Regions from separate parts of the Amycolatopsis umgeniensis genome, predicted to be linked through region 2. Evidence: riboswitches for the same ligand, from Rfam matches in the RefSeq annotation. Region 2 holds a riboswitch; each other region holds the start of a gene.
What was found. A riboswitch is a leader RNA that binds a small molecule or an ion and turns the genes downstream of it on or off. The one in region 2 is predicted to bind cobalamin.
Positions count from the first base shown of each region.

Region 1: it holds a riboswitch for cobalamin, as region 2 does, so the genes downstream of both, HDA45_RS01250 (CoA-acylating methylmalonate-semialdehyde dehydrogenase) here and HDA45_RS05630 (prenyltransferase/squalene oxidase repeat-containing protein) in region 2, are expected to answer to the same signal.
Region 3: it holds a riboswitch for cobalamin, as region 2 does, so the genes downstream of both, metE (5-methyltetrahydropteroyltriglutamate--homocysteine S-methyltransferase) here and HDA45_RS05630 (prenyltransferase/squalene oxidase repeat-containing protein) in region 2, are expected to answer to the same signal.

Region 1 covers NZ_JACHMX010000001.1:284,644-292,538, reverse strand. Annotated here, with positions in the region: gene mmsB (3-hydroxyisobutyrate dehydrogenase) at 1-534, opposite strand, end outside; gene HDA45_RS01260 (3-hydroxyisobutyryl-CoA hydrolase) at 531-1,559, opposite strand; gene HDA45_RS01255 (acyl-CoA dehydrogenase family protein) at 1,556-2,695, opposite strand; gene HDA45_RS01250 (CoA-acylating methylmalonate-semialdehyde dehydrogenase) at 2,703-4,202, opposite strand; cobalamin riboswitch at 4,362-4,547, opposite strand; gene HDA45_RS01245 (short-chain fatty acyl-CoA regulator family protein) at 4,710-6,110, opposite strand; gene HDA45_RS01240 (MmgE/PrpD family protein) at 6,245-7,726, shown strand; gene prpB (methylisocitrate lyase) at 7,726-7,895, shown strand, end outside.
Region 2 covers NZ_JACHMX010000001.1:1,333,337-1,341,231, forward strand. Annotated here, with positions in the region: gene HDA45_RS05610 (ABC transporter ATP-binding protein) at 1-272, opposite strand, end outside; gene HDA45_RS05615 (energy-coupling factor transporter transmembrane component T) at 269-1,381, opposite strand; gene HDA45_RS05620 (ABC transporter substrate-binding protein) at 1,381-2,289, opposite strand; gene HDA45_RS05625 (ABC transporter substrate-binding protein) at 2,307-3,158, opposite strand; gene HDA45_RS05630 (prenyltransferase/squalene oxidase repeat-containing protein) at 3,155-5,872, opposite strand; cobalamin riboswitch at 5,944-6,085, opposite strand; cobalamin riboswitch at 6,167-6,292, shown strand; gene HDA45_RS05635 (prenyltransferase/squalene oxidase repeat-containing protein) at 6,328-7,335, shown strand; gene HDA45_RS05640 (MerR family transcriptional regulator) at 7,532-7,895, shown strand, end outside.
Region 3 covers NZ_JACHMX010000001.1:7,780,699-7,788,593, forward strand. Annotated here, with positions in the region: gene HDA45_RS36315 (cytochrome P450) at 1-1,314, opposite strand, end outside; gene metE (5-methyltetrahydropteroyltriglutamate--homocysteine S-methyltransferase) at 1,452-3,725, opposite strand; cobalamin riboswitch at 3,828-4,050, opposite strand; gene HDA45_RS36325 (ribonucleotide-diphosphate reductase subunit beta) at 4,280-5,356, opposite strand; gene HDA45_RS36330 (ribonucleoside-diphosphate reductase subunit alpha) at 5,433-7,895, opposite strand, start outside.

The sequences.
Region 1 (7,895 bases), 1.0 Mb from region 2:
GGAGACGGCGATCATCGAGACGCCGAGGATCATGTTGTTGCAGATCTTCGCCGCCTGGCCGGCACCGGAGGATCCACAGTGGATCGCCCTGGCTCCCATGACGCCGAGCAAGGGACCGGCCGCGGCGAACGCCTCCGGATCGCCGCCGACCATGAACGTCAGCGTTCCGGCTTCGGCGCCGACCACTCCACCGGACACCGGGGCGTCGACCGCTCGGTGCCCCGACGCCGTGACCAACTCGGCCGCCTGGCGGGCGTCGGCGACGTCGATGGTGGAGCAGTCGACGAACAGCGTCCCGGGCCGCGCGGACGGCAGGATCTGTTCGTAGCAGTCGAGCACGTGCTTGCCGCTAGGCAGCATCGTGACGACGACATCGGCCTGCGCGACAGCCGCGCTCGCGGTGTCGAACCTGGCCACGCCTTCGGAGCGGGCGGCGGGAGCCGGGTCGTAGCCGTGGACGGTTTCACCGGACTTCACCAGGTTGGCGGCCATCGGGCCGCCCATGTTGCCGAGACCGAGGAAGGCGATCGTCATCGTGCCACCCACTCGGCGTCCTCGAGGCCGGCGAAGTAGGCGTCGACGAGCTTGTCGTCCACCTCGGGAAGGGTGGCGGGCGACCACTTCGGCGAGCGGTCCTTGTCGATGATCTGGGCCCGGATGCCCTCGACGAACTCGGCGGAGGAGAGTGCGCGGGCCGAGATCCGGAACTCCTGCGCCAGGACGGATTCCAGATCGGGCAGCGCCGCTGCCGACCGGAGTGCCCGCAGGGTCACCTTGAGCGCGGTCGGCGACCTCGCCTCGATCTCCTTGGCGGCGGTGGCCGCCGCGTCGCCCGACGCGTGGAGCCGGGTGAGGATCTCTTCGACCGTGTCCGCCGCGTAGCAGTGGTCGATCCATTCGGCGTCGGCCGCCAGCCCGCTCGGCGGCGCGGGTTCGGCGAACAGGTCCAGCGCGGTGTCCGGGGTGCGCGACGCGAGCGCGTCGAGCAGGTCCGGAACTTTCTCGCTCGGGACGAAATGGTCGGCGAGTCCACAGTGGACCGCATCGGGCCCGGTGACGGAACCCGCGGTGAGGGCGATATGCGTGCCGAGTTCACCGGGCGCGCGGGACAGCAGGTACGTGCCGCCGACGTCCGGGACGAAGCCGATGCCGGTTTCGGGCATGCCGATCCGGGAGCGTTCGGTGACGATCCGGTGGCTGCCGTGCGCGGAGACCCCGACGCCGCCGCCCATGACGAGCCCGTCCATGAGTGCCAGGTAGGGCTTGGGGTACCGCGAGATCAGGGCGTTGAGCCGGTATTCGTCGGCCCAGAAGCGCAGGGACGCGGTGCCGCCGGTGCGGGCGTCGTCGTAGATCGCGCGGATGTCGCCGCCCGCGCAGAGCCCGCGGTCGCCGGCGCCGTCGATCAGCACGGCGCGGACAGCCGGATCGGAACGCCACGCTTCGAGGCGCTCGAGCATCGCGAGGACCATGTCGTGGTTCAGCGAGTTCAGCGCACGCGGCCGGTTCAGCGTGATCCGGCCGATTCCACTGTGGACGAGGAACTGGACGTCGTTCACGAAGCCTCCTGCAGCATCCGGCGCGAGATGATCACGCGCATGATTTCGTTGGTCCCTTCGAGGATCTGGTGTACCCGCAGGTCGCGGACGATCTTCTCCAGTCCGTACTCGGCGAGGTAGCCGTAGCCGCCGTGCAGTTGCAGCGCCTGGTTGGCCACCTCGAACCCGGTGTCGGTGCAGAACCGCTTGGCCATCGCCGAAAGCTGGGTCGCCGTGTCCTCGCCCTGGTCGAGCGCGTCCGCGGCCCGCCACAACAAGGTCCTCGCGGCTTCGAGATCGGTGCGCATGTCGGCCAGCCGAAACTGCAATGCCTGCTTTTCGGACAGCTTCTCGCCGAACGCGGAACGCTCCGACAGATGCCGGACGGCCATGCCGAGCGCGGCCTCCGCGCCACCGAGTGAGCAGGCCGAGATGTTGAGCCTGCCACCGTCCAAAGCGGACATCGCGACCCGGAACCCGTTGCCTTCGCCGCCGAGCAGCGCGGACGCCGGGACGCGGGCGCCTTCGAAGATGACCTGCCTGGTGGGCTGGGCGTTCCAGCCCATCTTGAGCTCGTTGGGGCCGAAGGAGACCCCGGGCGTCTCCCGGTCGACGATGAACGCCGAGATACCCCGGGCGCCCGGACCGCCGGTGCGGGCGAGCACGACGTGGACGTCCGAAGTGCCCGCGCCGGAGATGAACTGCTTGACGCCGTCGAGGACGTAGTGGTCACCGTCGCGGCGGGCGCGGGTGGAGAGCGCGGCCGCGTCGGAACCCGCGTCCGGTTCGGTGAGGCAGTAGCTGCCGAACGCGTCCATCGTGGACATCCGGGGCAGGTACCGGTGCCGTTGGGTGTCGTCGCCGAATTTGTCGATCATGGTCGCGACCATGTTGTGGATCGAGATGTAGGCGGCCAGCGACGGGCAACCGGTGGCGAGCGCCTCGAACACGAGGACGCCGTCGAGCCGCCCGAGCGCGGAGCCTCCGAGGTCTTCGGGCAGGTAGATGCCGCCCATGCCCAACTGAGCGGCCTTGCGGAGGACGTCGACCGGGAAGTGCTTGGCCTGGTCCCATTCGATCGCGTGCGGGGCGAGGTGTTCCGCCGCGAACTCCGCGGCGGTATCCTTCAGCGCCCGCTGTTCGTCGGTCAGTCTCATCGCGGCCTCAGCTCATCGTCGGGATGACGAAGCTGGCGCCTTCCTTGGTGCCCGAAGGCCAGCGCGAGGTGACCGTCTTGGTCTTGGTGTAGAACCGGATCGAGTCCGGTCCGTGCTGGTTGAGATCGCCGAAACCGGAGCGCTTCCAGCCGCCGAAGGTGTGGTACGCGATCGGGACCGGGATGGGCACGTTGACCCCGACCATGCCGGTGTTCACCCGCGAGGTGAAGTCGCGGGCCGTGTCACCGTCGCGGGTGAAGATCGCGACGCCGTTGCCGTACTCGTGTTCACTGGGCAGGCGCAGCGCTTCCTCGTAGTCGGCCGCGCGCACGATCGACAGCACCGGGCCGAAGATCTCCTCGCGGTAGATCCGCATGTCGGCGGTGACGTGGTCGAACAGGCAGCCGCCGAGGAAGAAACCGTTCTCGTGACCGTCCACAGTGGTCCCGCGACCGTCGACCAGCAGTTTCGCCCCTTCGGCGACGCCGATGTCGATGTAGTCGCGGACGCGCTGGACGGCCTCGGCGGTGACCAGCGGCCCGAAGTCGGCGGTTTCGTCGAGCGAGGCACCGATCTTGAGCGTCTTGACGCGCTCGGTCAGCCGGGCGGCCAGCGCGTCGGCGGTGGCCTCGCCGACCGGGACGGCCACCGAGATCGCCATGCAGCGTTCGCCCGCGGAGCCGTACCCGGCGCCGATCAGTGCGTCGACGACCTGGTCGAGGTCGGCGTCCGGCATCACGATCATGTGGTTCTTGGCGCCGCCGAAGCACTGCGCGCGCTTTCCGTGCGCGGCCGCGGTCGTGTAGATGTACTCGGCGATCGACGACGAGCCGACGAAACCGATGGCCTCGACGCGAGGATCGGTGAGCAGCGCGTCGACGGCTTCCTTGTCGCCGTTGACCACGTTGAACACGCCCGGCGGCAAGCCGGCTTCGAGGAAGAGTTCGGCCAGCCGCAGCGGGACCGAGGGGTCGCGTTCGGACGGTTTGAGCACGAAGGAGTTCCCGCAGGCGATCGCCGGGGCGGCCTTCCAGAGCGGGATCATCGCGGGGAAGTTGAACGGGGTGATGCCCGCGACCACGCCGAGCGGCTGCCGCATCGAGTAGACGTCGATGCCGGTGCCCGCGCTGTCGCTGTACTCGCCTTTGAGCAGGTGCGGGATGCCGATGGCGAACTCGACCACTTCGAGACCGCGCTGGATGTCACCCCGCGCGTCGGGGACGGTTTTGCCGTGTTCTGAAGAGAGCAGGCGGGCGAGGGAGTCTTCTTCGGCGCGGACGAGGTCGACGAACTTCATCAGCACCCGGGCCCGCTTCTGCGGGTTCCAGCGGGCCCACTCGAGCTGGGCCTGCGCCGCGTCGGCGACGACCGCGGCGACCTCGGTGGCCGAGGCGAGTGGGACACGGGCCTGGACGGCGCCGGTGCTGGGGTCGAAGACGTCGGCGAACCGGCCGGACGTTCCCGCCACCGGCTTGCCGCCGACGAAGTGACTGAGTTCGGTGCTCATGGATGCCCTTTCCGAAAGTGCGCAGGACGGAGCCGCCCGTGACCACGATCGGCGGCCGGGCAGGGGAGTACGGACGACTTACCGCCGGGGTGGTGGCGGGTCGGCGACTTTCGCGCAGGCAGGAAGAATCCGCATGCGTTCAGCTCCATCCTCGTGGACGAACACGACACGTCTGCGGCCGGTATCCTGGCTCCCGGATCCGCGGCGGCTCCGGCCTTCCCGGCTCGCGCCAGTGGCCTTCTCTGCAGGAGCGCCGCTCCCCGGTCACAGTGGCGGGACCGCACCGGATTTTCACCGGCTTCCCTGCACCGCAGACCTGTGGACACCATAAAGTAGGAAGTCCGACTATGTCGAGGGTGTGGCGTACGCCTCAGGTGCGCGATGGGTCTCGTGAGTGGTGGTGTGTGGGAGCGGGGCCGACGAGCGACACCTCGCCTCACACTGGCTGAACCTCCAGCCCTGGCCACGAACACGCCAGGTTTGCCGTTCTCCTCGATAAACCGCCACTCACGAGAGTGGCGGGTAGGGCAGCAGGCTGGACGAATGCTCGTCCACCCGCATCGGTTTCCCGATCGCGGGGAAGGCGCGCTGGGGGCACGCGGGTCGTTCGCAGACCTTGCACCCCATCCCGATCGGGGTGACGGCCGCGCCGGTGCCGAGCGCCAGCCCGTCGGAGTACACGAGTCGCCGTGCGTGCCGGAGTTCGCAGCCGAGCCCGATCGCGAACGTCTTGCCGGGATCGCCGTGCCCGCCCGCCGCGCGGGAAACGGTGCGGGCGAGCCAGAAGTACTTCTTGCCGTCCGGGAGTTCGGCGATCTGGGTGAGGATCCGGCCCGGCGAACTGAATGCCTCGTAGACGATCCACAGTGGACACGAGCCGCCGATGCGCGAGAAATGGAACCCGGTGGCGGACTGGCGTTTCGAGATGTTGCCCGCACGATCGACCCGTACGAAGGAGAACGGAACGCCGCGGGTGCCCGTTCGCTGCAAAGTGGACAGTCGATGGCAGATCGTCTCGAAGCCGACGCCGAATTGGTCGGACAGGCGCGTGATGTCGTAGCGGTGGCGCTCAGCGGCGCCGAGGAGGACGCGGTACGGCAGTACGAGCGCGCCCGCGTAGTAGTTGGCCAAGCCGATCCGCGCGAGCCGGCGGGCGGTTTCGCCACTGAACTTCCCGTCGTCGACGAGCCGGTCGATCACGTCGCCTGCCTCCAGCAGCGCCAGTTCGGACGCGAGCCGGAACGCGGCCTGTCCCGGACGTAGCGCGGGGGAGAGGCGCAGGGTCTTCTTTCTCGTGTCGAAGTGATGCTGATCGGCGCCCAGGGATTCGGTGACCACTTTGACGCCGTGGCGGTCCAGCAGTCCGGCGGCCAGTCCATTGCGGACTTCGCCCGGGTGGAGGCGCAACTCGGCGGCGAGCTTCTCGGCGGGGGTGTCGAGTTCGGCGACGTGGTTGCGGCGCAGATAGAACCAGTCGCGGATCTCTTCGTGCGGTTGCTGCGCCGTCGAGCGGTCCAGCCCCTGCTCGGTCACCAGCGTCGCGATGTTCTCCACCGCCTCGCGGTAGCGGCGGTGCAACGCGACGAGCGTCCGCGCCACCTCGGGCAGCGTGGTGGTCAGCGCGTCGACCTCGCCGGCGGAGATCGCGCCGCTGACGGTGTTGTCGCCGAACACCTCGCGGACGTCGGCGACCAGCCGGGCGGTGTCCCGGGCGGCGAAGAACTCCGTGTCCACGCCGAAGGTCTCGGTGAGCTTCAGCAGGACCGGCAGGGTCAGCGGCCTGCCGTTGTGTTCGAGCTGGTTGACGTAGCTGGGGGAGATCTCCAGCAGTCTGGCCAGTTCGGATTGGGTCATCGAACGGTCTTCTCGCAGCTGGCGAAGCCGGGCGCCCGCGTACATCTTCTCCACAAGCCGACTGTAACAACCTTTACAAGATGCCCGCGAACGTTCACAAGGTTTCACAGTGCCAAGCGGTAGCAAGGAGTTTCCGAAGGTGCCACGCTCAGGGCAGGACATCACAAGGTTCACAACCGAGGGGAACCATGATCGACCACACCGTCCGCGCTTACCGCTCCGCCGAGTCGCCTCCCCGCGAGGAACAGCTGGCGTGGAAGCTCGCCGCCGTCGCCACCGACGACGTCCCCGTCACCGGAGAGGTCGCCGACATGGTGATCAACCGGGTGATCGACAACGCCGCCGTGGCGGCCGCGTCGCTGGCACGGCGCCCCGTTCGCTCGGCGCGCGACCAGGCACTCGCGCATCCCGGCGGACCGGGTGCCGCGGTGTTCGGGGTCGAAGGCCGGTTCTCCCCGGAATGGGCGGCCTGGGCCAACGGCGTCGCGGTGCGGGAACTCGACTATCACGACACCTTCCTCGCCGCCGACTACTCGCATCCCGGCGACAACATCCCGCCGATCCTCGCCGTCGCCCAGCACACCGGGCGCACCGGCGCGGACGTGCTCCGCGGGATCGCCGCCGGGTACGAACTCCAAGTAGACCTCGTCCGAGGGATCTGCCTGCACGAACACAAGATCGACCACATCGCCCATCTCGGCCCGTCTGTCGCGGGCGGCATCGGCGCGCTGCTGGGGCTGGACACCGCGACCGTGTACCAGGCCATCGGCCAGGCACTGCACACCACGACGACGACCCGCCAGTCCCGCAAGGGCGAGATCTCGTCGTGGAAGGCCTACGCGCCCGCATTCGCGGGCAAGGCCGCGATCGAGGCCGTCGACAGGGTGATGCGCGGCGAAGGAGCGCCGAGCCCGATCTACGAAGGAGAGGACGGTTTCATCGCGTGGCTGCTGAGCGGTCCGGACGCCGAGTACACCGTGCCGCTCCCCGCACCGGGCGAGCCCAAACGGTCCATTCTGGACACTTACACCAAGGAGCACTCGGCTGAGTACCAGAGTCAGGCGCTGATCGATCTCGCGCGGCGGCTCGGCCCGAGGATCGGTGAGTTCGGCAAGATCGAGCGGATCCTCATCCACACCAGCCATCACACGCATCACGTGATCGGCTCCGGTTCGGGCGATCCGCAGAAGTACGATCCCCAGGCCAGCCGCGAAACGCTGGATCACTCGATCCCGTACATCTTCGCTGTCGCCCTGCAAGACGGTGTGTGGCACCACGAGAAGTCCTACGACCGGGCACGCGCGACGCGACCGGACACAGTGGAACTGTGGCAGAAGGTGGCCACCGTCGAGGATCCCGAGTGGACCCGCCGCTATCACGCGCCCGAACCGGCCTTCGGCGGCCGTGTCGAGATCACGCTGGCAGACGGAACGGTGCTGGCCGACGAGATCGCCGTCGCCGACGCTCACCCGGCCGGGGAACGGCCGTTCGCCCGCGAGCAGTACCTCGCCAAGTTCCGTACGCTGGCCGACGGGGTGATCGCCGCCGCCGATCAGGACCGGTTCCTCGACAAGGTCACCCGGCTCGGGGAACTGGACGCGGCCGAAGTCGCCGGGATCGCGCTCCAGGCCGGGCTCGACGCCGTGCCGACGAGCAAGGGGATCTTCTGATGCTGCACGCCGCTCCCACGGCCGCGCGGAAGCGGGCCGCTTTCCGCGCGGGGCTGGACTCCGGGACACTGCAACGCTTTCCCGGCGCGTTCAACCCGTTGTCGGCCAAGCTGATCGAACGTCGCGGATTCGAAGGGGTCTACATCTCGGGCGCGGTCCTTTCGGCGGA
Region 2 (7,895 bases):
GGGTCCTGCCCGACGACGCCGACCAGATGCGCGAACTCGCGCGGCGGCCGGGACCTCGTCGTGACGCCGTCGACGGACACCGTCCCTTCGAGGTGACCACCGGTGAAATGCGGGACGAGACCGTTGATCGTGCCGAGCAGCGTCGACTTGCCCGCGCCCGTCTGGCCCGCGAACAGCACGAGTTCGCCTTCACCGATGGACAGCGTCACGTCGGCGAGCACCGGTTCGGAGCGGCCGTGGTAGGTGAAGGAAACGTGGTCGAGTTCGATCATGCGTGCACTTCTTTTTCCAGCGCGGCGTACGGGGGTTCGGGGACCGGGGTCAGGAACGCGGGCAGGACACCGATCAGCACCCCGAGCAACGGCCCCCACGACAGCGACGGCCAGGACAGGTTGATCAGCGACGGGTTCATGTTCATCGGGTTCACTTCCGACGTCGTGAACAGGATGGCCGCGACGGCGATCCCGCTCGTGGCGACGACGATCTCCGGCAGATGCCAGCGGTCGGGCCGGTAGCGGGTGCGCTGGACCCGTTTGCCCGCCGACCAGAACCCGATCAGCCCGACCACGACCCCGGCGGAAAGTACCGGGGCGGCGAGATATCGGGGTGTCGAACCGTCCAAAGTGGCGTAAACGCCGACGCAGACACCGATCAGGCCGACGATCATCAGCGTTCCCGTGATCAGCCTGGCCCGCGCCTCGACCAGCCCCGCGCGGCCGTAACCACGAGAATCCATGGAGGCCGCGAGTTGCAGTGACCGCGAAAGCGCGTCCTCCAGCACCGGGATGAGGACGGTGTGCAGGGCTTTCACCTTCTTCTTGCCCGAACCGCCCCGCAGTTTGCGGGCACGCCGGACGCGCAACACGCTCTCGGCGAGCTGCGGGAACACCGACAGCGCGACGATCACCGCCGTCCCCACCTCGTACAACGCCGGCGGCATCGCCTTGAGCAGCCGTTTCGGGTTCGCGAGCGCGTTGGCCGCGCCGAGGCAGATCACCATCGTCGCCAGCCGCATCCCGTCGTAAAGCCCGCCAAGCAACGATTCCGCGGACACGTCGCCGAAGAGCCGAATGCCCGCCGCCCATTCGGGCAGCGGGATTTCGGGCAGCCGCAGGATGATCGTGGCACCCTCGGCACCGCCGAAGACGATGCGGAAGAACACGCGGATCGCCACGATGACCGCGCCGAGGTACAGATAGAGCCGGAAAGCCAGCGCCCACGGCGCCTCACTGCGCCGGGCCACGACGACGTACCCCGCGACGGCCACGATCGTCAGCAGCAGCCACGGGTTCGTCGTCCGGGTCGCCGCGACGGCGAGCCCCAGCGCCCACACCCACCAGGCGGCCGGATGCAGGTCGCGCGGCAGGAAGTAGGACGTCATCAAGCTCCTTGTGCGCGTTTGCGTCTGCGTGCCACCAGGAATCCTGCCACGCACAACGCCAGCACCGCGCCACCGGCCGCCCACGGCGCCCAGTCACTCGCGCCGGACTCTCGCTCGATCACCGCGTTGACGTCCTCGGCGTTCTCACCGCCAGTGAACGCGACGTTCATCGAAGGGTCCTTCGCCTGCGGCCGCGCCGACGCGCTCGGACGCGGTTTGGGCGGCGGCAGCGCACCGGAACTGGCGACCGGAGCCTCTCCCGCGCCCGGTTCCACCCCCTCGGCGGGCTGACTGTCAGCGGGCTGATCGCTCCCCGCTTGCGGCTGTTGCTGTTGCCGTTCGTTGGGATCGTTGGTGGACGGCTTGGCCTCCTCGCGCGGCACGCACGACTGGCCTTCGGTGCCCGGCCGCACCGCGGAGACCCGCGGGACCGGGTTGGTCTCGGCGGTGGCGTTCAGCGAGAACGACCAGCCCTCGAAACCACCGGGGATGAAGTCACGGTTCTTGACGCCCCACTGGCTGTAGTCCCAGGCGCAGTTGTTCGAGGCGTGCCAGTACGACCAGTAGGCCTGGGCCGGAGGCGTGTCGATGCACAGCTCGCGGTACTTCTCGCGGCCGGTGATCGGGACGTTCTCGGCCGCGGACGGCCGGTTCTCGACCCGGCAGATGAACGCCTCACCCCACCGTTGCACCCCGGCGATCTGGAAACCGGCGCCCTTGAGCGCGTCCAGCCCGGTGCCGCGCGTGGTCTGGGGATTGCAGCGCACGATGGTGGTGCCGCCGAGCTTCTGGAAGTCGACGACCACGGTGACCCCGTTGGCGTCCTTGCAGAACCCCGGGTATCCCTTGCCCTGGTCGACGGCGTGCGCGGACGGCGCCGTGGCGGCGATCAGGAAGATCACCGCCACCACTCCGAAGACCCTCCTCATTGGACGGTCAAGGTCGCGCTCGAGTACACCGTCACCCCGTTACCCGTGGCCGCGATCGTGTAGACGTAGGTGCCCGCCGCGGTCGGCGTGATGTTCTGCGTGCCGCCGGGCGCCGCGAGCGCACCGGACCAGGCGCCACCGCCGCTCGACGGGGTGACCGACCCCGCGGTGACCGTCGTCGCGTTGGTCGAGGTCCAGGTCAGCGAGGTGGTCTGGCCGAGGGTGATCTTGCGGTCGACGTCGTTGACGGACAACGAAACCGTCGGGTTGCTCGCGTTCACGGCCGGGTTCGTCGGCGTGACCCCGGGCGGCGGGTTGGTCGTCGCCGACTTGTTCAGCGAGAACGACCAGCCTTCGAAACCGCCGGGGACGACGTTGCGGTTGAGCGCGCCGTAGCTGCTGTAGGTCCAGGTCGAGCCGGAACCGTCGGCGTGCCAGTAACCCCAGTACGCGCCGGCGGGCGGAGTGTTGACGCACGGTTCCTTGTAGTTCGGGTTGCTCGACAGCGGAATCGTCTCCGTCGCGGACGGGCGGCCACCCAAGCGGCACACGAAACCGAGCCCCCATCGGGCGGTGCCTGCGACGGCGATCCCGGCGTCCTGCAGCGCCTTGATACCGGTGCGGTCGGTGCCAGGATTCGCGTTGGGCGAGCAGCGGGTGATCGTCGGCGCGGCGGTCCCGCCGTTACCGTCGAGTTCCTGGAAGTCGACCACGACGGTGACGCCGGTGAGGGCGTCGTTGCCGGTGCAGATCCCGTCGTACCCCGCGGCCTGCGCGGGCGCGGCCACGGCGGTGGCCAGTCCGGTCAGTCCGATGAGGACGGACGTGACGGCGAGCAGTCTTCTCATGGTGTTGCCCCCTTTGTCTTGATGAAACGGCGTAGCAGGAAGATGAGCACGATCGCGGCGGCCAGCAGGATGCCCGCCAAGCCGACGAGCCCCCACGTCATCCACGACGGCTGAGTAGTCTGGGCGGCGGCTTGGAGCTGGGTACCGGACGCGGCGTTCGCGGCGTCGACGTCCGAGAGCGGCAGCCGGACGGCGGACGACAGCGGCGAATCCGCGGCGGTGAGCCAAGATCGGCCCGCGACACCCTGGGCGGCGGCGAGGCTCGTCGGGAAATCGGTCTTCCCGTCGCTCGCCACGACGGATCCCTTGGCGAAACCGCCGTCGGCCTGGACCAGCTTGCCCAGCGACCGCGCGGTTCCGCTCGCGTCGAGTCCCGCGACCTGCCGCGCGGCGGCGACGGCGGCGCTGAGCGCGACGTCCGCTTCGCCCGCTTCACCGGTCACCATGCCTTCACCGGTCGGCCGGACGCCGAGCGCGCTCACCGCGGAGACGAACGCCGACACACGCCGCTCGGTCCAGCCGTCCGGTCGTTTGGTCGACGGCGCGGCGTCGGTATGCGGACGGGCGGCCAGCGCGGTGACCGCGGCGGCTGTCGCGCCCAGGTCACCGGAGCCGCACTCCGCGGTGTCGAGGTGCTTCGGGAAGGTTCCGTCGGCGCACTGGCGCGAAAGCAGCAGTTCGACCGCGGGGCCGGGGTCGGCGGTGGTGGCGAGCAGTGCCCACGTGTGCCGCTCGACGGTCTCGTCGGCGTCGGCGAAGGAACCGGTGTCGGTGAACTTGCCGTCAGTGCCGCGCAGCTTCACCAGGTCGGCGCGCAGCTGACCGACGTCCGCCTTCGCGAACTCGCCGACGAGCACCAGCTTCGCGAGCGGTTCGGCGTAGGACGCCCCACTCTGCTCGTACGGAGCGCCGTGGGCGTAGGCCTGCACGGCTTCCGGCGTGAGCAGGAACTTCGATGCGCGGGCGACCGTCTCCGGCTGCACGTCCAGCGCCCGCAGCGCGAGCACCAGATCAGCGGTGGCGTCGTAGTCGACGTAGGTCTTGCCGTCCTCGGTGACCTCGACGTGGTCACCGCCCACGAGCCGGTTCGTCAGGTACGCGCCCAGACGGGAAGCCGGGGTCGCCGTGTCCGGGATGGCGACCGGGGCCGCGATCGCCGTCGGCGGCGGGACCCGGGCGCCGGTGGACGCCCTCGGGGTGACCGGCTTCTTCTTGGGTTTCGGCGTCGTGGTCTTCGGCGCGGGCTTGGTGTCCTGCGGCTTGGCCGCGGGCGGGGTGGTCGTGACGGTGACCGTGCTCGGCGCGGGCGGGCTCGTCGCCAGTGACGAGGACGTGCCCGGCGTCGGCGTCACCGACGTCGTGGTGGTCGCGGTGGTCGTCGTCGTGGTCGTGGTCGTGGTCGTCGTGGTGCTGGTCGGCGCCGGATCGCTGCTGGTCGAGGTCGGCGTGCCGGTGGCCGAGCTCGTTTCGGACGGCGTGGAGGTCGGCGTTTCGGAGGCACTGCTGCTGGTCGGTGGCGGTCCGCTGCCCTTCGCGAGCGCGTAGAAGCCGACCTGCGACAACCCGAGCGAGGCCTGGGCGCCCGCGCGGATCCAGGTGTCGAGCCCGCTGATGCCGCCGGTGCGCGCCGCGACGTAGGAAGCCGGGTTGTAGGCGATCGCGCCGAGGTCGCCCGCGAGCCGGTTGCCGGAGTCGGCCGCCGCGTTCGCCTGCGCGGATTTGAGGAACCGCACGCCCTTGTCGACCGCCTCGTCGGCGCCGCCCGCGTCGGCGAGCGCCTGGACGATCAGGCCGGTGCTGTTGGTGTTCGGGGCTTCGGTGCCGACGCCGCCGCCCCAGCCACCACCGGCGTTCTGGTTCGCGGTGAGCCAGGAGACGGTCTTGGCGATCGGGGCGTCGAGTCCGCCCGCGCCCGCCTTCCGCGCGGCCAGCATCGCCGAAAGCGCGAGGCCGGTGGTGTCACCGTCGGACGGGGACTGGTCGATCGTCTTGCCCTCGTCGCACGAGGAGATCTTGTAGCCGTTCGACGTGACGTGATCGCCGGTCTCGGTCGTCTTGATGTAGCCGAAGAAGATGCGGAAGTAGCCCTCGGAGCACTGCTGGGTCAGTAGCTTGTCGATGGCGAGCTGGTCATTCTCACCCGCCGCGGCGAGCCCGATGACGCCGAGCGACTGGCCGAACATGTTCGCGTTGTTGCTCACGGAGTCGGCGAGGTCGGGGTTCTTCGAGTAGTCGCTGATCCGGCCCTTGTCCGGGCCTTTGCGCATGATCGCGGCCTTGGTCTCGGCGACCATGTCGTAGCCGTCGAAGTTCCGCGGGTCGTGGCCGGAGGCCTGCGCGGCGACCAGCGTCTTGGCCGCGGCGCCGCCGACGATGACCTGGTCGTAGCCTGCGCCGGGGACGAGGCCGTCCCAGGTGAAGTAGTCGGTGGCGTGGCCCTGCTCGTCGAGGAACTTCACGATCGGCTCGGCCTTCGCACCCTCGCCCGAGGCGTACATCGAGAGCAGCACGTCGATCATCAGGCCGTGGTCGGGCAGTTCGCCGCCGTTGGGGTTCTCGAGCGTGCCGTCCGGCTTCAGCTTCGTCGCGAGCCAGCGAGAGTTCGCCTTCGCCGCGTCGGGATCGTTCGCGGCCGTCGCCGTCCCGGTGAGCAGGGCGGCGACCACGCCGACACTGACGGCGAACGCCGATGCGGCCAAGTACCCGCGGCGCATGGCTCCTCCTTGCGGCATGGCGGAGGACAGGCGCGGGGGCGCCGGAGTCACCCCTGTTGATCGCGACAGTGGTTCGTTCATCCACCCGTGCGGTACCCCGGCTCGCCCTGGTGAAGGGCCCACGGTTGCGCGACAGCGCCGGATTTCGACCGGCTTCCCCGTCACGGGCGGCGTTGTTCAGTTGTCGAGCCCGCCGAGGTTAACACCCGATCACTCGCGACAGGCACCGCTGACCAGGTCGGTTGCCAGGATCACATCGAGAGTCGCGCCCGGCGGTACCCCGGCGCTTGACCGGGATGAGACTCTTCGGATCGTCAATCAGCGCGGTCGTGGGGGAAGTCCGGTGAGAGTCCGGCGCTGTCCCGCAACGGTATGCCCTTTCGGGCGAGCCCGGTCACCCACGTCGCGCGGTGTCACCACCGACTCCTGTCGTGGAAATGCGGGAAAGGGTTCTCATGAGACGTTTGGTCCTCGCTGTCGCCATGCTGTGCGGCATCGGACTGGTCGCCGCTCCGGCGGCGACCGCGGCCACCCACAACAAGGCGGACGCCGCCGCGGGCTGGCTCGCCAGGCAGATGACCGACGGGGAAAGGTTCGAGGCCGACTTCGGCGGCCAGAAGTTCCCCGACCAGGGCTTGACGATCGACGCGATCTTCGCGTTCGCCGCGGCCGGGGTGTCGGACACGAACGCCGGCAAGGCGATCACGTGGCTGGCGAAGCCGGAGATCACCACGGGTTACGTCGGCAGCGGCACCGAGGCCTACGCGGGCGCGCACGCCAAACTGCTGCTGGCCGCGCAGATCCGGGGCAAGAACCCGGCGTCGTTCGGCGGCGTCGACCTCAAGGCGGGACTGCTCTCGCTGCTCACGCCGTCCGGCCGGTTCTCCGACCGGTCCGAGTACGGCGACTACTCGAACGCCTTCACCCAGTCGCTCGCCCTGCTGGCGCTGGACCGCACACCCACCGGCGCCCCCACCTCGGCCGTGACGTTCCTCGCGGGCACCCAGTGCGCGGACGGCGGTTTCCCGCTGAACTTCGGGGAAGCGACGTGCGCGAGCGACGTCGACTCGACCGCGATGGTCGTGCAGGCCTTGCGCGCCACCGGTGACGCGGTGAACGCCGGCGAGGGCACTTCCTGGCTGGTCACCAAGCAGCACGCGAACGGCGGCTTCGGCGTCGGCACGAACGCGCCGAACTCCAACAGCACCGGCCTCGCCGCCGAAGCGCTGGCGGGCCACCGTCCCGCCGCCGCGGTCAAGGCGCGGGAATTCCTGCGGTCGTTGCAGACCGGCTGCACCGGCGCCGAGGCGGACCGCGGTGCGATCGCCTACGACGCCACCGGCCTGAACCCGGCGACCGCCCCGCGCGCGACCGCGCAGGCGATCCTCGGCCTGGCGAGGGTTCCGCTGAGCGACCTGCACGGTGGTGGCCGTCCGCAGGCGCCGGTCCTCGCCTGCTCCTGAGGTACGTCTCGTGAGCGGTAGGGACGGTTCCTTCCTTGCTTGAGGTCCGTGAAGGACCCCTTCACTACCCTCAGGGTAGGCAAGGGGCCCTTCACGGACCCGCACCCGCGAACAACCGCAGCCAGTACCCAGTAGGTACCTAAGACACTCTCGGTTCCAACCGTCCCGACCGCTCAAGAGCCTTTAGCCTGTGCCGGTGGCTGAGTATCGAGTGGGCGACCTCGCGAACCAGGCGGGGACGTCGGTGCGGAACGTGCGCGCCTATCAAGACCGGGGACTGCTTCCCGCGCCGACGCGACGCGGGCGCGTGGCGATGTACGACGACGCGCATCTGGCCCGGCTGCGGCTGATCGTCCAGTTGCTGGAGCGCGGGTATACCCTCGCCCAGATCGAGGAAATGATCGAGACCTGGCAGCAGGGGCGGGATCTCGGCGATCTGATGGGCCTGGAGGACGCGCTCTCCCAGCCGTGGTCGGAGGAGACCCCCGAGCGGATCACCGTGACGCAGGCGCGGAAGGAATTCGGGCGGCTGATCACCCCGGCCAACGTCAAACGGGTGC
Region 3 (7,895 bases), 6.4 Mb from region 2:
TTCGAACGTCCCGAAATGCAGTCCGACGCACTTGTGCGCGCCGCCGCCGAAGGGCATCCACGCGTAGCGGTGCGACTTGTCCTCGCGGCGTTCCTCGCCGAAGCGGTCCGGGTCGAACCGCATCGGGTTCGTCCAGTGCTCAGGCGAGAAATGGTTGACGGTGGGGGAAACCCCGACCAGTGTCCCTTCGGGAATGAAGTGTCCGAGGACCTCGGTGTCCTTGACGGTCTTCCTCGCCAGTGACGGCACCGGGGCCACCAGCCGCAGGGATTCCTTGATCACCAGGTCCAGCGTCGTCAGGGTCTCCAGCGCCTCGATGTCCGGAACGCCGTCGCCGAGTGCGAGCGACTCCTGACGCGCGCGTTCCTGCCACTCGGGGTTCTTGGCGAGGTGGTAGACCGCGGCGGCGCTGGTGATGGTCGACGTGTCGTGCGCGGCCATCATCAGGAAGATCATGTGGTTGACGACGTCGGAGTCGGTGAAGCGGTCGCCGTCTTCGGTGGTGGCGTGGCACAAGGCGGTGAAGAGGTCCTCGCCGTCGCTTCGCCGTTTCGCGGGCAGATTCGCCGCGAAGTAGCGTTCGAGGACCTTGCGGCCGTGCAATCCCGCCGCCCAGCGGCCGCCGGGAACGGGGAAGCGCACGATGGCCGTGCCCGCGCGCACGGAGTTCACGAACGCGCGGTTGATCGCGGCCGCGTCTTCGCCGGACCGCATACCCATGAACACGCGTGTCGCGACGTCGAGCGTGAGTTGCTTGAGGGACCAGTAAATCCGCGGGTTCGGCCTGCCTGCCCACTCGGCGATGCCCTCGCGCAGGGCCGGTCCCATCTGGTCGACGTAACCCGTGAGCCGTTGCCGGGTGAACGCCGCCTGCATGATCCGGCGGTGCAGGTGGTGCTCGCCGAAGTCGAGCAGCATCAGGCCCCGGTCGAAGAACTGCTCGATGAAGAACTTCCAGCCCTCCTGGGAGAAGGCCTTGTCCTTGTTCACCAACGCGATCTGGGTGGCCTCGGGACCGGAGAGGGCGACGATGCGGCGGCCGAACGCGCCCATCCACGACACCGGGCCGTAGGTCTCGTAGCGCTTGAGGCCGAACTCGATGCCGAAGCGCATGAAGTCCAGCGCGTGCCCGATGACGGGCGGGCCTTCGTCGCCGAGGACGGGTTTGAGACCCGGCGGGGCGGGCGCGAGTTCGCGGACCGGCCAGGTCGCGCCGAGCCAGCGCTGGTCGATCGAACGCGGCAGCGGGATCGAGGTGAGCGGCGGGACCCGCTCACGCAGCGCCCCGGTGACCTTTTCGACGGCGTTCGCCATGGTGACCATCTCCCCGTTGAGACCGGCTACCGCTCCACCATGATACCCTTATTGACGTTCTGACAATACCCTGGCGGAGGTACATGAAGGCCCCCTTCCTTGCGCCTGGCGCAAGGAAGGGGGCCTTCATGTACTGATCAGCCCAGTTCGGACCGCACCGCGTTCGCGGCCGCGACCAGGTTCCGCAAGGCGGGTTCCACCTCGGCGTATCCGCGGGTCTTCAGACCGCAGTCCGGGTTGACCCAGATCCGCTCGGCGGGCACGGCGCCGACGGCGGTCCGCAGCAGCCCGCTGACCTCGTCGACGCCGGGGACGCGCGGCGAGTGGATGTCGTACACACCCGGCCCGACGCCGCGGCCGAAGCCCGCCGCGCCGAGATCGGTGACGACCTCCATCTTCGACCGCGCGGCCTCGATGCTGGTGACGTCGGCGTCGAGCGCGTCGATCGCCTTCACCACCTCACCGAACTCCGAGTAGCACATATGCGTGTGGATCTGCGTCGCGTCGTCGATCCCGGACGTCGCCAGCCGGAACGACGAGACCGCCCAGGCGAAGTACGCCTCGTGCGCCGCCTTGCGCAGCGGGAGCAGTTCCCGCAGCGCCGGTTCGTCGACCTGGATGACGCGGATGCCCGCCTCCTGCAGGTCGTGCACCTCGTCGCGGATGGCCAGCGCCACCTGACGGGCGGTCTCGCCCAGCGGCTGGTCGTCGCGGACGAACGACCACGCCAGGATCGTCACCGGTCCGGTCAGCATGCCCTTGACGGGTTTGCCGGTCAGTCCCTGCGCGTAGCGCGCCCACTCGACGGTCATCGGCTCGGCTCGCGAGACGTCGCCGTACAGGATCGGCGGCCGGACACACCGCGAACCGTAGGACTGCACCCAGCCGAAGTCGGTGGCGGCGAACCCGGCCAGCCGTTCGGCGAAGTACTGCACCATGTCGTTGCGCTCGGGCTCGCCGTGCACCAGCACGTCCAGGCCGAGATCCTCCTGCAGCCGGATGACGCGCTCGATCTCCGCCTTCATCGCGGCCTCGTAGCCTGCGTCGTCCAGCGAGCCCGCTTTGTGCGCCGCCCGGGCTTTGCGGACGTCGGTGGTCTGCGGGAACGAGCCGATCGTGGTGCTCGGCAACGGCGGCAGATCCAGCGCAGCCTGCTGCGCCGCCGCGCGCTGGGCGTAGGGCGAGCGGACGGTGTCCTCCGGCCGCAGCGCCTCCAGCCGGGCACGAACCCCGGCGTCGGCCAGATCGGCCGCCGTGGCGCGATCCGTGGCGGCGGCACGGGCCGCGGAGAGGTCGACGCCCTCCTCCTTGAGCGCGCGGCCGAGCAGGACGACCTCGTCGACCTTCTGCTTGGCGAACGCGAGCCAGCCCTTCAGCCGTGGGTGGAGTTCGGCCTCTCGCTCGACGTCGTAGGGCACGTGCAGCAGCGAGCACGAAGTCGAGACGCTGACCGACTTCGCGGTGCCGAGCAACGTCGCCGCCCGGCTGAGCGCGCGGGTCGGGTCGGTGCGCCAGACGTTGCGTCCGTCGACGACACCGGCCAAGACCTCCTTGTCGCGCAAGGCGGGCTCGGCCGCGACGGCGTCCACAAAGGACTCATCGGTGACGAGGTCGACGGCGAGGGCGTCGATCGGGGAGCGGGCGAGGACACCCAGTCCACGACCGAGGCCGCCGAAGTACCCGGCGACCAGGATCTTCGGGCGCGCGGTCTCCTTCGCGAGCCGGTGGTAGGCGCGGATGAGCGCGTTGAGCTCCGGCTCGGTGCGGTCCCCGGCGAAGGCGGGCTCGTCGAACTGGACCCACTCGACGCCTTCGTCGTGCAGGCGGCGCAGCAGTTCGACGTAGCCGTCGAGGAGGTTGTCGAGCAGGTCCAGGGGGCGGAAGCCCTCAGGAGCGGTCTCGGTGGCCTTCGCGAGCAGCAAGAACGTCACCGGGCCCACGAGCACCGGCCGGGTCTCGACGCCGATCGCGCGGGCTTCGCGGTATTCGTCGAGCGGCTTGGAACCGGCGACCGAGAACGCGGTGTCCGGCCCGAGTTCGGGGACGATGTAGTGGTAGTTCGTGTCGAACCACTTCGTCATCTCCATCGCCGGCGCGTCCTGCACCCCGCGAGCGGCGGCGAAGTAGGTGTCGAGCGGCGTGAGACCGAGCTTCGTGAAGCGCTCCGGAAACGCTCCGAACAGCTCGGCGGTGTCGAGCACCTGGTCGTAGTGGGAGAACGTGTTGGAGGGGACGGAATCCAGGCCCGCGTCCTTGAGCTCACGCCAGGCCCGCGTGCGCAGCGCACGGCCGGTCTCCAGCAACGCGGTCTCGTCGATCTTGCCCGCCCAATAGCGTTCGAGTGAACGCTTGAGCTCCCTGTCCGGTCCGATCCGGGGGTAGCCCAGCACAGTGGTGCCGATTTCGGTCACAGCTCTCTCCTCGCGAGCTTGTCGTCAAAGCCCGGAGCGCGCGCAGGAGTGACCGCGTTTTCGGTCGTGCCCATCCCACGAGGCCCGGACTCACGCACGCCGTCGACGCGCGCACCACGGGCAGGTCTTCGGACTCGTGGGCGACTCGCTCGCTCCTACCGGCCGTCGCTTCCCGGGGCGCCATGCCCCAGTGCTTTACCGTGTCTCGCACGGTGACGGCTTTCGTTCCCACATACCGCTGCGGGGCAGTCCCGGATTCACACCGGGTTCCCTGTTACCTCGACCGGCCTGGGGGGCCGGGCGAACCAGTAGCGCCCCGAAGCGTACCCAGGCGCGCTACTGCCCCGCTGGACATGTGATGAACCGGACGACATACGTGATCAAACGGCGAACTCGCGTGATCAGATGGCGAACTCGCGTGATCAGAGACGGGACGCGCGTGTCTGGAGACGGAACACGCCGGGCGGAAGTCCGCCCGGCGTGTTCCGTGTTCGATCACGTGAGTTCCGTGTCCAGACACGCGAGTTACGTGTCTGATCACGCGAGATGCGGGGTCAGTCCCAGTCGAGGGCGCCACCGGACTGGTACTCGATGACGCGGGTCTCGAAGAAGTTCTTCTCCTTCTTGAGGTCCATCGCCTCCGACATCCACGGGAACGGGTTCTCCGTCTCGCCGAAGATCGGCTGGAGACCGATCTGCTGCGCCCGACGGTCGGTGATGAAGTGCATGTACTGCTCGATCAGCTCGGCCGACAGCCCGAGCATGCCGCGCGGCATGGTGTCGCGGGCGTAGGAGACCTCGAGCTCGCACGCCTCGGTCAGCATGCCGCGGATCTCGGCCTGGAACTCTTCGGTCCACAGGTGCGGGTTCTCGATCTTGATCTGGTTGATGCAGTCGATGCCGAAGTTCAGGTGGATCGACTCGTCGCGCAGGATGTACTGGTACTGCTCGGCGATGCCGATCATCTTGTTCCGGCGGCCGAGCGACAGGATCTGCGCGAAGCCGGTGTAGAACCACATGCCCTCGAAGATCACGTAGAACGCGACCAGGTCACGCAGGAAGTTCTGGTCGGCCTCGGGGGTGCCGGTCTCGAAGTCCGGGTTCTCCAGGTTCTGCGTGTACTTCAGCGCCCACGCGTCCTTCTCCGAGATGGAGGGGACCTCGCGGTACATGTTGAACAGCTCGCCCTCGACCAGGCCGAGGCTCTCGCAGATGTACTGGAAGGTGTGCGTGTGCACGGCCTCCTCGAACGCCTGGCGCAGCAGGTACTGGCGGCATTCGGGGTTGGTGATCTGCCGGTACACCGCGAGCACGATGTTGTTGGCCACCAGCGACTCCGCGGTGGCGAAGAAGCCGAGGTTGCGCTTGAGCATGGTGCGCTCGTCCTCGGTCAGGCCGTCGGCCGACTTCCACAGCGCGATGTCGGCCTGCATGGCGACCTCGGTCGGCATCCAGTGGTTGTTGCAGCCGGCGAGGTACTTCTCCCACGCCCAGGTGTACTTCATCGGCAGCAGCTGGTTGACGTCGGCGCGGGCGTTGATCATCCGCTTGTCGTCGACGTTGATCCGGGCGGCGCCGACTTCGATCTCACCGAGGCCGGTGGCGTCGGTGGAAGCGTCAAAGGTGGTCATACAGAGGCTCACTTCACGAGTGGGGTCGTGAGTGGTGATTCGGGTCAGAACCCGAATCACCACTCACGAGGATGTCTTACTGGCAGGCTTCGCAGTCGGGGTCGTCGATGCGGCAGGCGGCGCCGTCGGTGGCGACGAAGTCGACGTCGGAGACCTGCGGGATCTCCTTCGGCTCCGGCTTGGCGGCGGGAGCTGTCACCGGAACGGCCGGAACAGCGGCGGCCGGGCTGGGCGAAGCGGCGGGAGCCGGAGCCGGTGCGGGAGCGGCGGGCTTGGGTGCCGAAGGCGTGGCCGGGGCCGGGGTGGCCGAGACCGCGTTCAGCTTGCCGTCGGTGCCGCGCAGGGTGCTCTTCTCCACGTGCGTCGCGGACCGGGCCCGCAGGTAGTACGTGGTCTTGAGGCCCTTGTGCCAGGCGTAGCGGTACAGCTCGTCGAGCTTGCGGCCGCTGGGCGCCGCGATGTACAGGTTCAGCGACTGCGCCTGGTCGATCCACTTCTGGCGACGCGAACCGGCGTCCACCAGCCACTTCGACTCGATCTCGAACGCGGTGGCGTACAGCGCCTTCAGGTCGTCCGGCACGCGGTCGATCTGGCCGAGGCTGCCGTCGAAGTACTTCAGGTCCGAGACCATGACCTCGTCCCACAGCCCGCGCGCCTTGAGCGAGCGGACCAGGTGCGGGTTCACCACGGTGAAGTCACCGGACATGTTCGACTTGACGAACAGGTTCTGGAACAGCGGCTCGATCGACTGCCCGACGCCCACGATGTTGGAGATCGTCGCGGTCGGCGCGATCGCCATCACGTTGGAGTTGCGCATACCGACGGTCTTGACCCGCTCACGCAGCGGCGCCCAGTCCAAAGTGGACGAGGTGTCGACGTCGAGGCCGTCGCCCTGGCGGGCGTCGATCAGCAGCTGCATCGAGTCGATCGGCAGGATTCCCTTGCTCCACAAGGAACCCTCGAACGTCTGGTACTGGCCGCGCTCCTCGGCGAGGTCGGTCGAGGCCGAGATCGCGTAGTAGCTGATGTGCTCCATGCTGGTGTCCGCGAACTGGACGGCCTCTTCCGAGGACAGCGGGACACCGATCTCGAACAGCGCGTCCTGGAAGCCCATCAGGCCGAGCCCGATCGGGCGGTGGCGCAGGTTGGAGCGGCGCGCCTCCGGGATCGTGTAGAAGTTGATGTCGATCACGTTGTCGAGCATGCGGACGGCGGTGCGCACGGTCTTCTCGAGGCGCTTCGCGTCGATGCCCTCGGGCGTGACGTGCTTGAGCAGGTTCACCGAGCCGAGGTTGCAGACCGCGACCTCGTCGGTGGTGGTGTTCAGGGTGATCTCGGTGCACAGGTTGGACGAGTGCACGACACCCACGTGCTGCTGCGGCGAGCGCAGGTTGCACGGGTCCTTGAAGGTGATCCACGGGTGACCGGTTTCGAACAGCATGGTCAGCATGCGGCGCCACAGGTCGACAGCGCGGATCTTGCGGAACACCTTCAGCTCACCGCGTTCGGCGGCGGCCTCGTACTCGCGGTAGCGCTCGGCGAACGCGGTGCCGTAGAGGTCGTGCAGGTCCGGGGTCTCGTTCGGCGAGAACAGCGTCCACTGCGCGTCGGCCTCGACACGGCGGAGGAACTCGTCCGGCACCCAGTTCGCGGTGTTCATGTCGTGCGTACGACGACGGTCGTCACCGGTGTTCTTGCGCAGGTCGAGGAATTCCTCGATGTCCACGTGCCAGGTCTCGAGGTACGCGCAGGCCGCGCCCTTGCGCTTGCCGCCCTGGTTCACCGCGACCGCGGTGTCGTTGGCGATCTTGAGGAACGGCACGACACCCTGCGACTGGCCGTTGGTGCCCTTGATGTGCGCGCCGAGGCCGCGGACCGGGGTCCAGTCGTTGCCGAGACCGCCCGAGTACTTCGCCAGCAGCGCGTTGTTCTTGTACGCCTGGAAGATCGAGTCCAGGTCGTCGTCCACGGTGGTCAGGAAGCAGGACGACAGCTGCGGGCGCGTGGTGCCCGAGTTGAACAGCGTCGGGGTGGACGCCATGAAGTGGAACGACGAGAGCAGCTCGTAGAACTCGATGGCGCGGGCCTCGCGGTCGTCCTCGCGGATCGCGAGACCCATCGCGACGCGCATGAAGAACGCCTGCGGCAGCTCGAAGCGGACGCCGTTGTGGTGCTGGAAGTACCGGTCGTACAGCGTCTGCAGGCCGAGGAAGCCGAAGTCGAGGTCACGCTCGGCGTGGATGGCCGCGGTGATCTTGTCGAGGTCGAACGTCTGGAGCTCGGCGTTGACGAGCTCCAGCTCGATGGCGCGCTTGAGGTAGTCCCGGAAGTACTGCGGGTACCGGGCGGTCATCTCGTCCTGGCTGGCCTGCTGCGGCGCGCCCGCGAGGTAGCTGAGCGCCTCGCCGCGGAGCTTGTCCGCCAGCAGCCGGGCGCTGACGTAGGAGTAGTTCGGCTCCTGCTCGACGAGCACGCGCGCGGCCATGATCTGGGCGAGGGCGAGTTCGTCGGCGCTGATGCCGTCGTAGAGGTTGCGCTT